DNA from 2 places in the Cupriavidus sp. 86D6 genome. Region 2 is predicted to be linked to the other one. Evidence: predicted binding sites of a transcription regulator. Region 2 holds the regulator's gene; the other holds the start of a gene.

Region 1 (4,939 bases), on a different contig from region 2:
TAGGCGCGATGGGCGTCTTGATGGCGATGGTCTCCATGGCCAGGTCGCGCGTGGCTTCGTAGGTCAGCAACTGGCTGATCTCGCGCACCAGGCGGCGGAAGTTGTCGGTGGTGGTGTCCTCGCTGCGCACCAGCGTGACCTTGTGCTGGACCAGCGGATGGTTGACCACCATCACGGCGGGCGCCGCGCTGGCTTCCGTTTCGGCAAAGGCCTGGACGGCCGTGGGTACGTCCGACATGTCGTTCATGGTGCGCTCCTTGGTCATCCGAAATTCGCCTGGCCGGGCGCGACGGGCCCCGGGCCCGCCACGCTCTGGCTGCCTGTCAGTCAGGACTGCCGTGCAATGCCGCGTTGCCGCTAGAACACCGTGCCGTCGCTCTGGATCGCGAAGGGCGGCGGCCCGCCCGGCGGCCGGCGCTGTGCCGCGATGCGGCGGCCCGCCGCCCACGTGCCGCCTTCCAGCACGCGCGCCAGCGGAAAGTCGGCTTCCTTGAGACCCAGCGCCTGGCGCACCGCATCGGCCACGAGGTCGAGCCCCGTCACGGTCAGTGCGCGCCACTCGACGATCTCGGGTTCGTCCACGGTATGGGTCCGGCTGGCGAACTCGCCGTCGCGCGGCACGGTCAGCTCGAAGTCATAGAGCAGCCCGCCGTTCCGGTATTCGGGCAGCCCGGTCAGCGCGTCGAGCCCCACCACCACCAGGCCGCCATCCTCCAGCGGCTCCAGCAGCGAATAGGTCAGCCACTGCGTGAGCTTGTGGAATGGCACCAGCCCGCCGGGCGCTGCCGGATGCCGCCAGCAGTCACCGAGCGACACGCCATCGATCTGCACGCGTCCCGGCCAGACCGGGCCCAGCGCCACCAGCAGCGTGCGCAGCACGAAGCCGGCCTCGATGCGGTTGTCCTTCGCATGCGCAGCCAGGTAGTCGAACAGGTTGCCCAGCCGCGCCGGCGTGCCGAAGACTGCCGGGGTGGCCTGCATGACCTCGCCCAGCCGCCGCAGCAGGCCGGCACGCCCTTCCAGGCCCACCAGCGGGTTGTGCTGCGCCACCTGGAAGGCCGTGGCGATGGTCGAGGCATCGATACGGGCCAGCCGCTCGGCATCGGCACGCAGCGGATCGCCCGATTCGGCCGAGAAGCCGCCCCGGGCAAACAGGTCGAAGCTGGCCACGCCGAGCCCTTCGGAGCGCGTCAGCATCATGTCGCTGGCCGGGTCGCGATAGCGCCAGTCGGGGCCTGCGCCGGCATCGAGCAGCACGCTCGGGATCACCAGGTCGATGCCGATGCGCGCCCGCTCGGCACAATGGTCGGCGCCCGACATGCCGGCGCGCTCGCACAGGATCTGCCAGCGGTTGATCGATTCCTGCCCCGGCCCGCCACTCTCGAAATGGCGCCAGCGGCTGTGGTAAGGCACCTGGAGATCGGGGTAGCGCCGCCGGATGGTGGCGGCCACGTAGTCGGCAATCGCGTGGATACGGTCCGGGTGCCAGGTAAACAGTTCAGACTCGCCGGATGCGACGAATTCGGTCACGACCGCGCAATGCGTGCGCACCGCTTCGCCGCTCAGCAGTGCGGAAGCGGGATGATCGGGCGGCACCGGGCTGTGCCAGCCGCTGCCCGTGCCGGGTTCGTGTCCGGTCGTACCTCCTGCGGAATACTCGTTCATTCGTTCAACCCCCTGCCCTTTGCCAGGGCGAGTTCGTTGGCATCCGGCGGCGTGTAGCTGGTGAAGTAACCCGCCGCCACCTTCGCATCGATTTCCACGCGCGCATCGGCCGGGATCAGCGCCTCGGGGATGGGCACCTGCTCCACCACCTCGATCCCCTGCGCCGTCAGCGCGCCATGCTTCATGTTGCTCATCGAGGCCCAGCGGTCGATCCGCCGGATCCCGAGCCAGTGAAAGACATCCGGCATCAGTTCCTGGAAGCGCATGTCCTGCACGCCGGCCACGCACTCGGTGCGCGCGAAATACGTTTCGGCGCGGTCGCCGCCTACCTGGCGCTTGCGTGCGTTGTAGACCAGGAACTTGGTCACCTCGCCCAGCGCGCGGCCTTCCTTCCGGTTATAGACCACCAGCCCGACGCCGCCCTGCTGGGCCATCTCGATACAGACCTCGATGCCATGCGCCAGGTAGGGCCGGCATGTGCAGATGTCCGATCCGAATACGTCCGAGCCATTGCATTCGTCGTGGACGCGGCAGGCCACCCGGGTCTCGGGCTGGCCCAGCTTGCTGATATCGCCAAAGAAATAGAGCGTCATGCCGCCGATAGGCGGCAGAAAGACCTTCAGGTCCGGCCGCGTGACCAGTTCCGGGAACATGCCGCCAGTCTGCTCGAACAGGCTGCGGCGCAGGATGCTCTCCTTGATATCGAACCGGCGCGCGATGCCGGGCAGGTACCAGACCGGATCGATGGCGGCCTTGGTGACGCGCACATCGCCGTTGGGATACAGGATGTCGCCATCCGGGGCCAGGCGGCCCGCCGTGATGGCGGCCAGCAATTCCGGCATGTTGATATGGGCGCGCGTGATGGCGATGGTGGGCCGGATGTCGAACCCGGCGGCGATGCGGTCGGCAAAGACCGTCGATACCAGATGGCCCCACGGATCGAGCGATACGATCTTGTCGGGGTCGCCCCACTGCGCATGGGGGCCGATCGGCTCGGCCGGCGCGGTGTCCGTCAGGTCGGGGCGATGCGCGCGCTGCAGGCTGCCCGAGGCCACGGCCAGCGCCCGGTAGATCGCATAGGCCCCGGCGTGCGTGCCAATCACGTTGCGCTGGGTCGGGTCGGTCAGGCTGGCGATCACGGGCCCCCGCCCGGCCGCCGTGGGCGCGCCCCAGTGGATCGGCTCGGCCGGCTTGTCGCGCCGCGCGTGCGAGGTCAGGACGATATGGTCGGACATGGTCGCCTCCCCGGTATGAAACCGGAACACGAATCCTGACCAGATGGTCAGGTTTATGTGTTCATAGTAGGCAACGTTCGTGCCAACGCCCAAGTGGGGTTGTTACCGTCCGTGGCATCCCGTACGCACCGGCGGCGTGCCTCGATGCGGCGCCCCGCAGGGCGCGTGCGGTACATCCCGGTGCAGCGCGCACCGGATTCCGGCGCGCCCCGCATCCGGCGTCGGCACCAACAAAAACGGCACGTTCGGTCGAACGTGCCGTTCTGGCGTTGGCATTGCGGGAGGATCAGCCTTCCGCCCGATGACCGAGGCGCCCGCGTCCCCACTGGGGCAGATCGGCCGTCAGCCAGTTCACCAGCGCACGCACCGGGCTGGCGGCCTCCACATAGCGGTGGAACAGCGCGCCGGCGACGTTACTGGCGACCCACGCCAGCCCCATGCCCAGCGCGTTGAGCCCGGGCCGGCCCGGCACCAGGTGGGTGACCACCGCATTGACCACCAGGCACACCGGAAAGTGCACCAGGAACACCGAATAGGAAATGCGGCCGAAATACGCGGTCAGGCGACCGGCGGGCCAGCTTTCCAGCCAGCCGCCACGACGCGAGACGGCCAGCAGCAGCGCCGTGGCCAGCGCCACCGCGATCCGCAGGCGGAAGTCCACCGCCAGCGCGGCCATTCCCATCGCGGCCAGCGCCAGCAGCGGCATGAACGAGCGGCCCGGATTCGACGCCCAGTAGGCCAGCGATCCCATGCCGTAAGCGCCAAAGAAATAGACGGCCCAGATGTCCCACGTGGCATCACGGTTGAACCAGAACAGCGAGGCCATCGCCAGCACGCCTACCATCGGCACGCCCAGCGGCAGCCCATCGCGGGCCACGGCGCGTGCCAGCCACAGCGCCAGCACCATCAACGCGAACAATTGCAAGTCGATGGCGATATACCAGACCCCGGCGGACAACGCGTCCACATCGAGGATGTTGTGCAGCAGCAGCACATGCGCGACGAATTGCGCCAGGTGCGGCGCGGCCGGGATGGAATCGTGCTGCATCCAGGTGCGGGCGATGGCGGCACCGGCAATCGCCACCAGGATGGCCGCGGCAAACGGCACCACCAGCTTCTGGTAGCGGCGCCAGATGGTCTGCAGGGGGCTCGCCACGGTCAGACGGCCGCCTGGCGCCAGGCTGCGCGCGGCCAGGAATCCGCTGATGACAAGGAAAACCTGCACGGCTATGCGCGCGTAGTCGGCCAGCCAGCCGATCAGGCCGGGCGCCAGGGTCTTGGCAGCATCGGACATCGGTCCGTAGAACGCCAGGTGGTGCAATACGATCAGCTGCGAGCTGACCGCCTTCAGAGCGTCTACACACGCCAGACGGGAAGGACGGGGGCTCATTTGTTATTTGCGGGGGTACAAAGTGGGCCGAATTGTACCCGCATCGGTGCATTCATCCGTCGATGGGCAGGTAACCGGCCCCGTAACGCTTGTAAATCGGGTTACGACGTGGCGAAAAGGCGACTTTCATTGCACTACTCTCGGGCATTAGCTAATAAGAAACAAATTCTTCGTGCCCGCTCTCCGGGGGTATACCCTTGCGTCTTTCCGTGCAGCTGCCTCACCCTCGAACATGTTCCAGTCTGTCGCTTTCCCCGCCGTCCGCCGCCTGATCGCTGGTGTTGCCCTGGCCGCCACCGTCGTGCCGGCCGTCCACGCACAGAGCCCGAGCCCGGTGCTCGACAAGATCCGCGATACCGGCACGATCACACTCGGCTATCGCGAATCGGCCCTGCCCTTCTCGTTCGCCGACGACAAGGGCCAGCCCGCCGGCTATGCGGTGGACCTGTGCCTGCGCGTGGCCGAGGCGGCCAAACAGAAGCTGGGACTGAAAGACCTGAAGGTGCGCTGGCTGCCGCTGACGCCCCAGAATCGTGTTCCCGCCATGGTCAACGGCCTGGCCGACCTGGATTGCGCACCGAACACCAACACGCTGGAGCGCCAGAAGCAGGTGGCCTTCAGTGTGTCGCACTATGTTTCCACCGTGCGC
Region 2 (4,939 bases):
CCAGCACCTGGATCCGGTTCGGGTGGATCAGGTTCAGGTGGCCCACCAGATCGGCGGCGGAAGTGGCTTCGCGAGCGAATTCGACGTCAAAGGCCCGGTCGGCACCTTCCAGACCGGCGACCCACGACAGTTTGATGTCGGCTGCGTTGTCGTCGAAGATCGACTGCGAGGTGACGCCGGTGAGTTCCATGCGGGATGCTTTCTACGAGGGGGCGGTATGGCTTCAGGCGGCCAGCCAGGCCGGCCTGCGGATCGTCACGGATGCCATTCGGTCAGCAACTGGTGGACGGCTTCGGGCGTGGGCAGCGTGGCCAGCCCTTCGCGCATCTCGCGGTCCGACAGCAACTGTGCGATTTCCGAGAGAATTTCGAGGTGCTGCTGGGTGGCCTGTTCGGGTACCAGCAGGAAAATCAGCAGCGAGACCGGCTTGCCGTCGGGCGATTCGAACGGAATCGGCTCGGCCAGGCGCATGAAGCCGGCCAGCGGCTGCTTCAGGCCCTTGATACGGCCGTGCGGAATGGCGACGCCGGCACCGAGGCCGGTCGAACCCAGCGATTCGCGGGCGAAAAGGTTGTCCGTGACGGTGGCGCGGGCCACACCATGGTTGTTCTCGAACAGGAGCCCGGCTTGCTCGAAGACCCGCTTCTTGCTGGTGACGGTGACGTCGAGATGGATGTTGCCGGGTGGCAGCAATTTGGCCAAACGATTCATGGGCGATGCACGAGAAGTCAGGTTGGCGATACGGCGCACAAATGCCGTCCCGCCGGATGGGGCAATTCAGGATATCGAGTGCTTGGTGGACGCCCGCATTGGAACGTCCGGCTCATTATAGAGCAGGGCCACAGCGCGCTTGTGCACTGCAGCGCCGGCGCCGCGGGTGGTGCCGCGGATTGGCCGGCCGGATTGCCCACCCGGATATTGCCGCCGGCGCCCGCATGATCTTCCGTCACGTGGCCTGCCGTTCGGGTCACCGGGACCGTTCTGCCTGTCGTTCTTGTATGGCGCAGCATACACCGAGCCGCGCAAGATGCGAACACCCCCGGCAAATCAATTGGTTTCGGCCGTGGTGGGAAGGTAACGGAGAATGTCAGCCCGACGCGGGCGCGCAGCCATCAAAAAAGCCGCGCAGATGCGCGGCTTTGCTCTCTTCCTGTCAGTCCTCTCGGGGACGCTGACGTCCGCCTCGAGGGGCAGTCAAGGATTTGCCAGCCTATTGTTGCTGTAGCTGGGCTTCAGCCATCTGGTACTTGACCGCTTCCCGGTCATGACCCTGCACGCGGTCCTTGTAGCGGATCACCTGCCGGTCGAGCTTGTCGACCAGACAGTCGATCGCAGCGTACAGGTCTTCATGGTGCGCTTCGACGAAGATGTCCTTGCCCTTGAGATGCAGATTGATTTCCGCGTACTGACGCTTGTCCTTTTCCTTGTGGTTGTCGACAGATAGCAGCACGCTCACGCCAATGACCTGATCGAAATGCCTGACAATTCGCTCCAGTTTCGTTTCCACATACTCACGCAGCGGCGGCGTGATGTCGAGGTGGTGTCCACTGATCTTGAAGTTCATAGCGCTTCTCCTTCTGAAAGAGCCGCACCAGGCAGGCGGTTGCGGCTCGGCTACAAAGACTTGCGGAGATTGACTGCGGGGATCTTCAGTGCTTCGCGATATTTGGCCACCGTGCGGCGTGCGACCACAAAGCCCTGTTCGCCCAGCAATTCGGCGATGCGGCTGTCGGAAAGAGGATTCCTGGGTTCTTCGGCTCCTATCAGTTGCTTGATCAGCGCGCGGATCGCCGTGGAAGAGGCCGCGCCGCCCGTCTCCGTGGAGACGTGGCTACCAAAGAAGTACTTCAACTCGAAAGTACCCATTGGCGTGGCCATGTATTTGTTCGTGGTCACCCGGGAAATGGTCGACTCATGTAAACCGAGTGTATCGGCAATTTCCCGCAAAACCAAGGGCCGCATCGCTATTTCGCCGTGCGAAAAAAAGTTCTTCTGACGCTCCACAATTGCCTGCGCCACACGCAGGATCGTGTCGAATCTTTGCTGGATGTTCTTGATAAGCCACCGCGCTTCCTGCAGCTTTTGCTGCAGTCCCGCAGCCCCCGCTTCGCCTTTTGCACCGCGCAAGATCTGCGCGTACATGTCGTTGATGCGCAGGCGCGGCATCACATCCGGATTCAGCTGGGCAATCCAGCCGCTGCCGCTCTTGCGCACGAACACGTCCGGCACCACGAAATCGGCCTCGGGGCGGCTGTACGCATGTCCTGGGTACGGTGCCAGCGAGCGGATCAGGTCGTGCGCCGCCTTTAGTGCAATTTCGTCCACCTGCAGCGCTTTCTTGAGGCGCGTGTAATCCCTGACCGCCAGCAGTTCAAGATGATGGTTGACGATGGACAGGGCCAGTTCGCGCTGCGGATGCTGCAGCCGTTTCAATTGCAGGCTCAGGCATTCGGCGGCATTGCGCGCGCCCACGCCGGGCGGATCGAAGCTCTGCAGCAGCGTCAGCATCGCCTGCACTTCTTCCACCTCGAATTCGAGTTCTTCGGGCAGTTCGGTGCAGATTTCCTCGAGTGACGCACTCAGGTATCCGTCGTCGTCGAGCGATTCGATCAGGAAGATGGCCAGGCCCTTGTCGCGCGCCGAAATCTTGAGCGGCGTCAGCTGTTCCATCAGGTACTCGCGCAGCGTGGGGTCCGCGTCACGCAACTGCATCGGCGTCTTTTCGTCTTCGTCGTTCTGCGGGCGGCGCGCGAAGTCGTCGAGGCTCCAGTCGTTGCCGTAGTCCTCGGCACCGGAATCGCTGAAGCCTTCTTCCTCGCCGCCGGACGCATGTTCGCTGCGATCGTCGCCGTTGGCCTGCGGTTCGGACGGGGCCGGCGCCGGGGCGCTTTGCAGATTAACGGAGCCGTCAGCCGCCACGCGCAGCGGGCTTTCGATCCAGTCGTTCTCGCGTTCCAGCAGCGGGTTTTCCGTCAGCGCCTGTTCCACCTCCTGTTGCAGTTCGAGCGTGGAAAGCTGAAGCAGCCGGATGGACTGCTGCAGTTGCGGCGTGAGGGCCAGATGTTGGGAGAGGCGGAGCTGAAGCGAAGGTTTCATGCGACCTATTCTATGCGCATCTTTCCGTTGTTGGAACGGAATTTGCTACAACCTATCGCTTCGGCTTCCTGATCGGCAACGGCTTTGAAATAGCCGTGGGCAAGTGCGGTAAAAATGACCTGCCGATGACCTGCCGATGACCTGCCGATGACCTGCCGATGACCTGCCGGAAACCTGTCGGCAGTGTGGCCGCGGGGGCGGCCGCGCCTTACATGCGGAAGTTTTCGCCCAGGTAGACGCGGCGTACCGACTCGTTGGCGATGATTTCCTCGGGCTGGCCGGCGGCCAGCACGGTGCCTTCGCTGATGATGTACGCGTGGTCGCAGATGCCCAGCGTTTCGCGCACGTTATGGTCGGTGATCAGCACGCCGATATTGCGCGCCTTCAGGAAGCTCACGATGCGCTGGATTTCGCCCACGGCGATCGGGTCCACGCCGGCGAACGGTTCGTCGAGCAGGATGAAGCGCGGGGACGACGCCAGCGCGCGCGCGATTTCCACGCGGCGGCGCTCGCCGCCCGACAGCGACAGCGCCGGGTTGTTGCGCAGATGGGCGATCTGCAGGTCGTCGAGCAGCGAATCCAGGCGGCGTTCGATTTCGGCCTTGGGCAGCGGCTTGCCGTTTTCCACCTGCAGTTCCAGCACCGCGCGGATGTTCTCTTCCACGTTGAGCTTGCGGAATACCGACGCTTCCTGTGGCAGGTACGACAGGCCCATGCGGGCGCGTTCGTGGATGGCCAGTCCGCTGATGTGCTCGTCGTCGAGCACGATGTCGCCTTCGTCCAGCGCCACCAGCCCCACGATCATGTAGAACGACGTGGTCTTGCCGGCGCCGTTGGGGCCCAGCAGCCCCACCACCTCGCCGCTTTTCACGTCGAGCGATACGTCCTTGACCACCGTGCGCGTGCCGTAGCGTTTCTTCAGGTGACGCACGACCAGCGTGCTGCTGTCGGTGCGGACGGCGGATGCGGAGGACGTGGCAGAGGCGGTGAGCGTGGCGGAATCGTTCATCAGGACTGGCTGGAGGTAAGGCGTTAAGGCTTGGGCGCGGTGGACGGCTTCAGATCCAGCGGTGCGCCCGCAGCGGCGGGGGCGCTGGCGTCCGAGCGCGGCGACAGCACCGCGCGCACGCGGCCCGACGTATTGCCGGCCGTGGTGTTGTTGTCGCCGCCGGTGGCGGTGTAGTACTCGTTGCGGCTGTCGTAGGTGATCACGGCGCCGCGGATCTCGTCGATGATCTTCGCGCCCACGCCCGACACGCGCGCCGCGCGGGCATGCCCGATCAGCTTGTTGATCTCGGACTTGCCGTCGTATTCGATGCGGTCGCCCCAGCCGTCGATGTACTCGTCCACGCCGTCGCGCTTCTGGCGGATATACGCCTGACGGCCGGGCTTGGACGTGGCGATGGCGTACTGGTAACCCTCGGGGTCGGTGCGCAGCTCGGCCGCGTCGGACTTCAGCACCATGGTGCCCTTGGTCAGCACCACGTTGCCGGTGAGGGTGTAGATCTGCTTGACGTCATCGTAGCTGGCGTTGTCGGCCTCCAGCACCAGCGGCTTGCCCTGGTCGGCGCGCTCGGCAAAGGCCGGCGCGGCCAGCGTCAGGCCGAGGGCGGCGATGGACGCCAGCAGGGCGGGCGCGAGGCGGCGACAGGGCGATGTCGTCAGGGATGCAGTCATGTTTGGCGAATGGTGAGATAAAGACGGCGGCCAGGATGCGCCGGAGCGTTTGCGTCCCCCGGGGTCACTGGGTCCTGGCCTGCCCCTGCGGCGGGTTCATGATGATGGTGCCGCGTACGTTGCCCAGCAATTGTACTTCGCGGGTGACGTTGTTGAAGATCATGCC

The links. The regulator sigma-54, encoded in region 2, starts transcription at its own class of promoters, with help from an activator protein. The targets are predictions, from matches to a motif close to TGGCANGNAANCTGCTTT.
Region 1: a site for sigma-54 is predicted at 2,968-2,985, ahead of AC3G88_RS28030 (GTP cyclohydrolase II). Genes of this name have one in related genera too.

What each region holds. Positions count from the first base shown of each region.
Region 1 covers NZ_JBYPSB010000023.1:44,426-49,364, forward strand. Annotated here, with positions in the region: gene upp (uracil phosphoribosyltransferase) at 1-247, opposite strand, end outside; gene AC3G88_RS28025 (URC4/urg3 family protein) at 358-1,665, opposite strand; gene AC3G88_RS28030 (GTP cyclohydrolase II) at 1,662-2,900, opposite strand; gene AC3G88_RS28035 (acyltransferase family protein) at 3,187-4,290, opposite strand; gene AC3G88_RS28040 (amino acid ABC transporter substrate-binding protein) at 4,523-4,939, shown strand, end outside.
Region 2 covers NZ_JBYPSB010000013.1:21,112-26,050, reverse strand. Annotated here, with positions in the region: gene hprK (HPr(Ser) kinase/phosphatase) at 1-190, opposite strand, end outside; gene ptsN (PTS IIA-like nitrogen regulatory protein PtsN) at 256-711, opposite strand; gene hpf (ribosome hibernation-promoting factor, HPF/YfiA family) at 1,211-1,564, opposite strand; gene AC3G88_RS22800 (RNA polymerase factor sigma-54) at 1,615-3,096, opposite strand; gene lptB (LPS export ABC transporter ATP-binding protein) at 3,305-4,105, opposite strand; gene lptA (lipopolysaccharide transport periplasmic protein LptA) at 4,129-4,773, opposite strand; gene lptC (LPS export ABC transporter periplasmic protein LptC) at 4,838-4,939, opposite strand, start outside.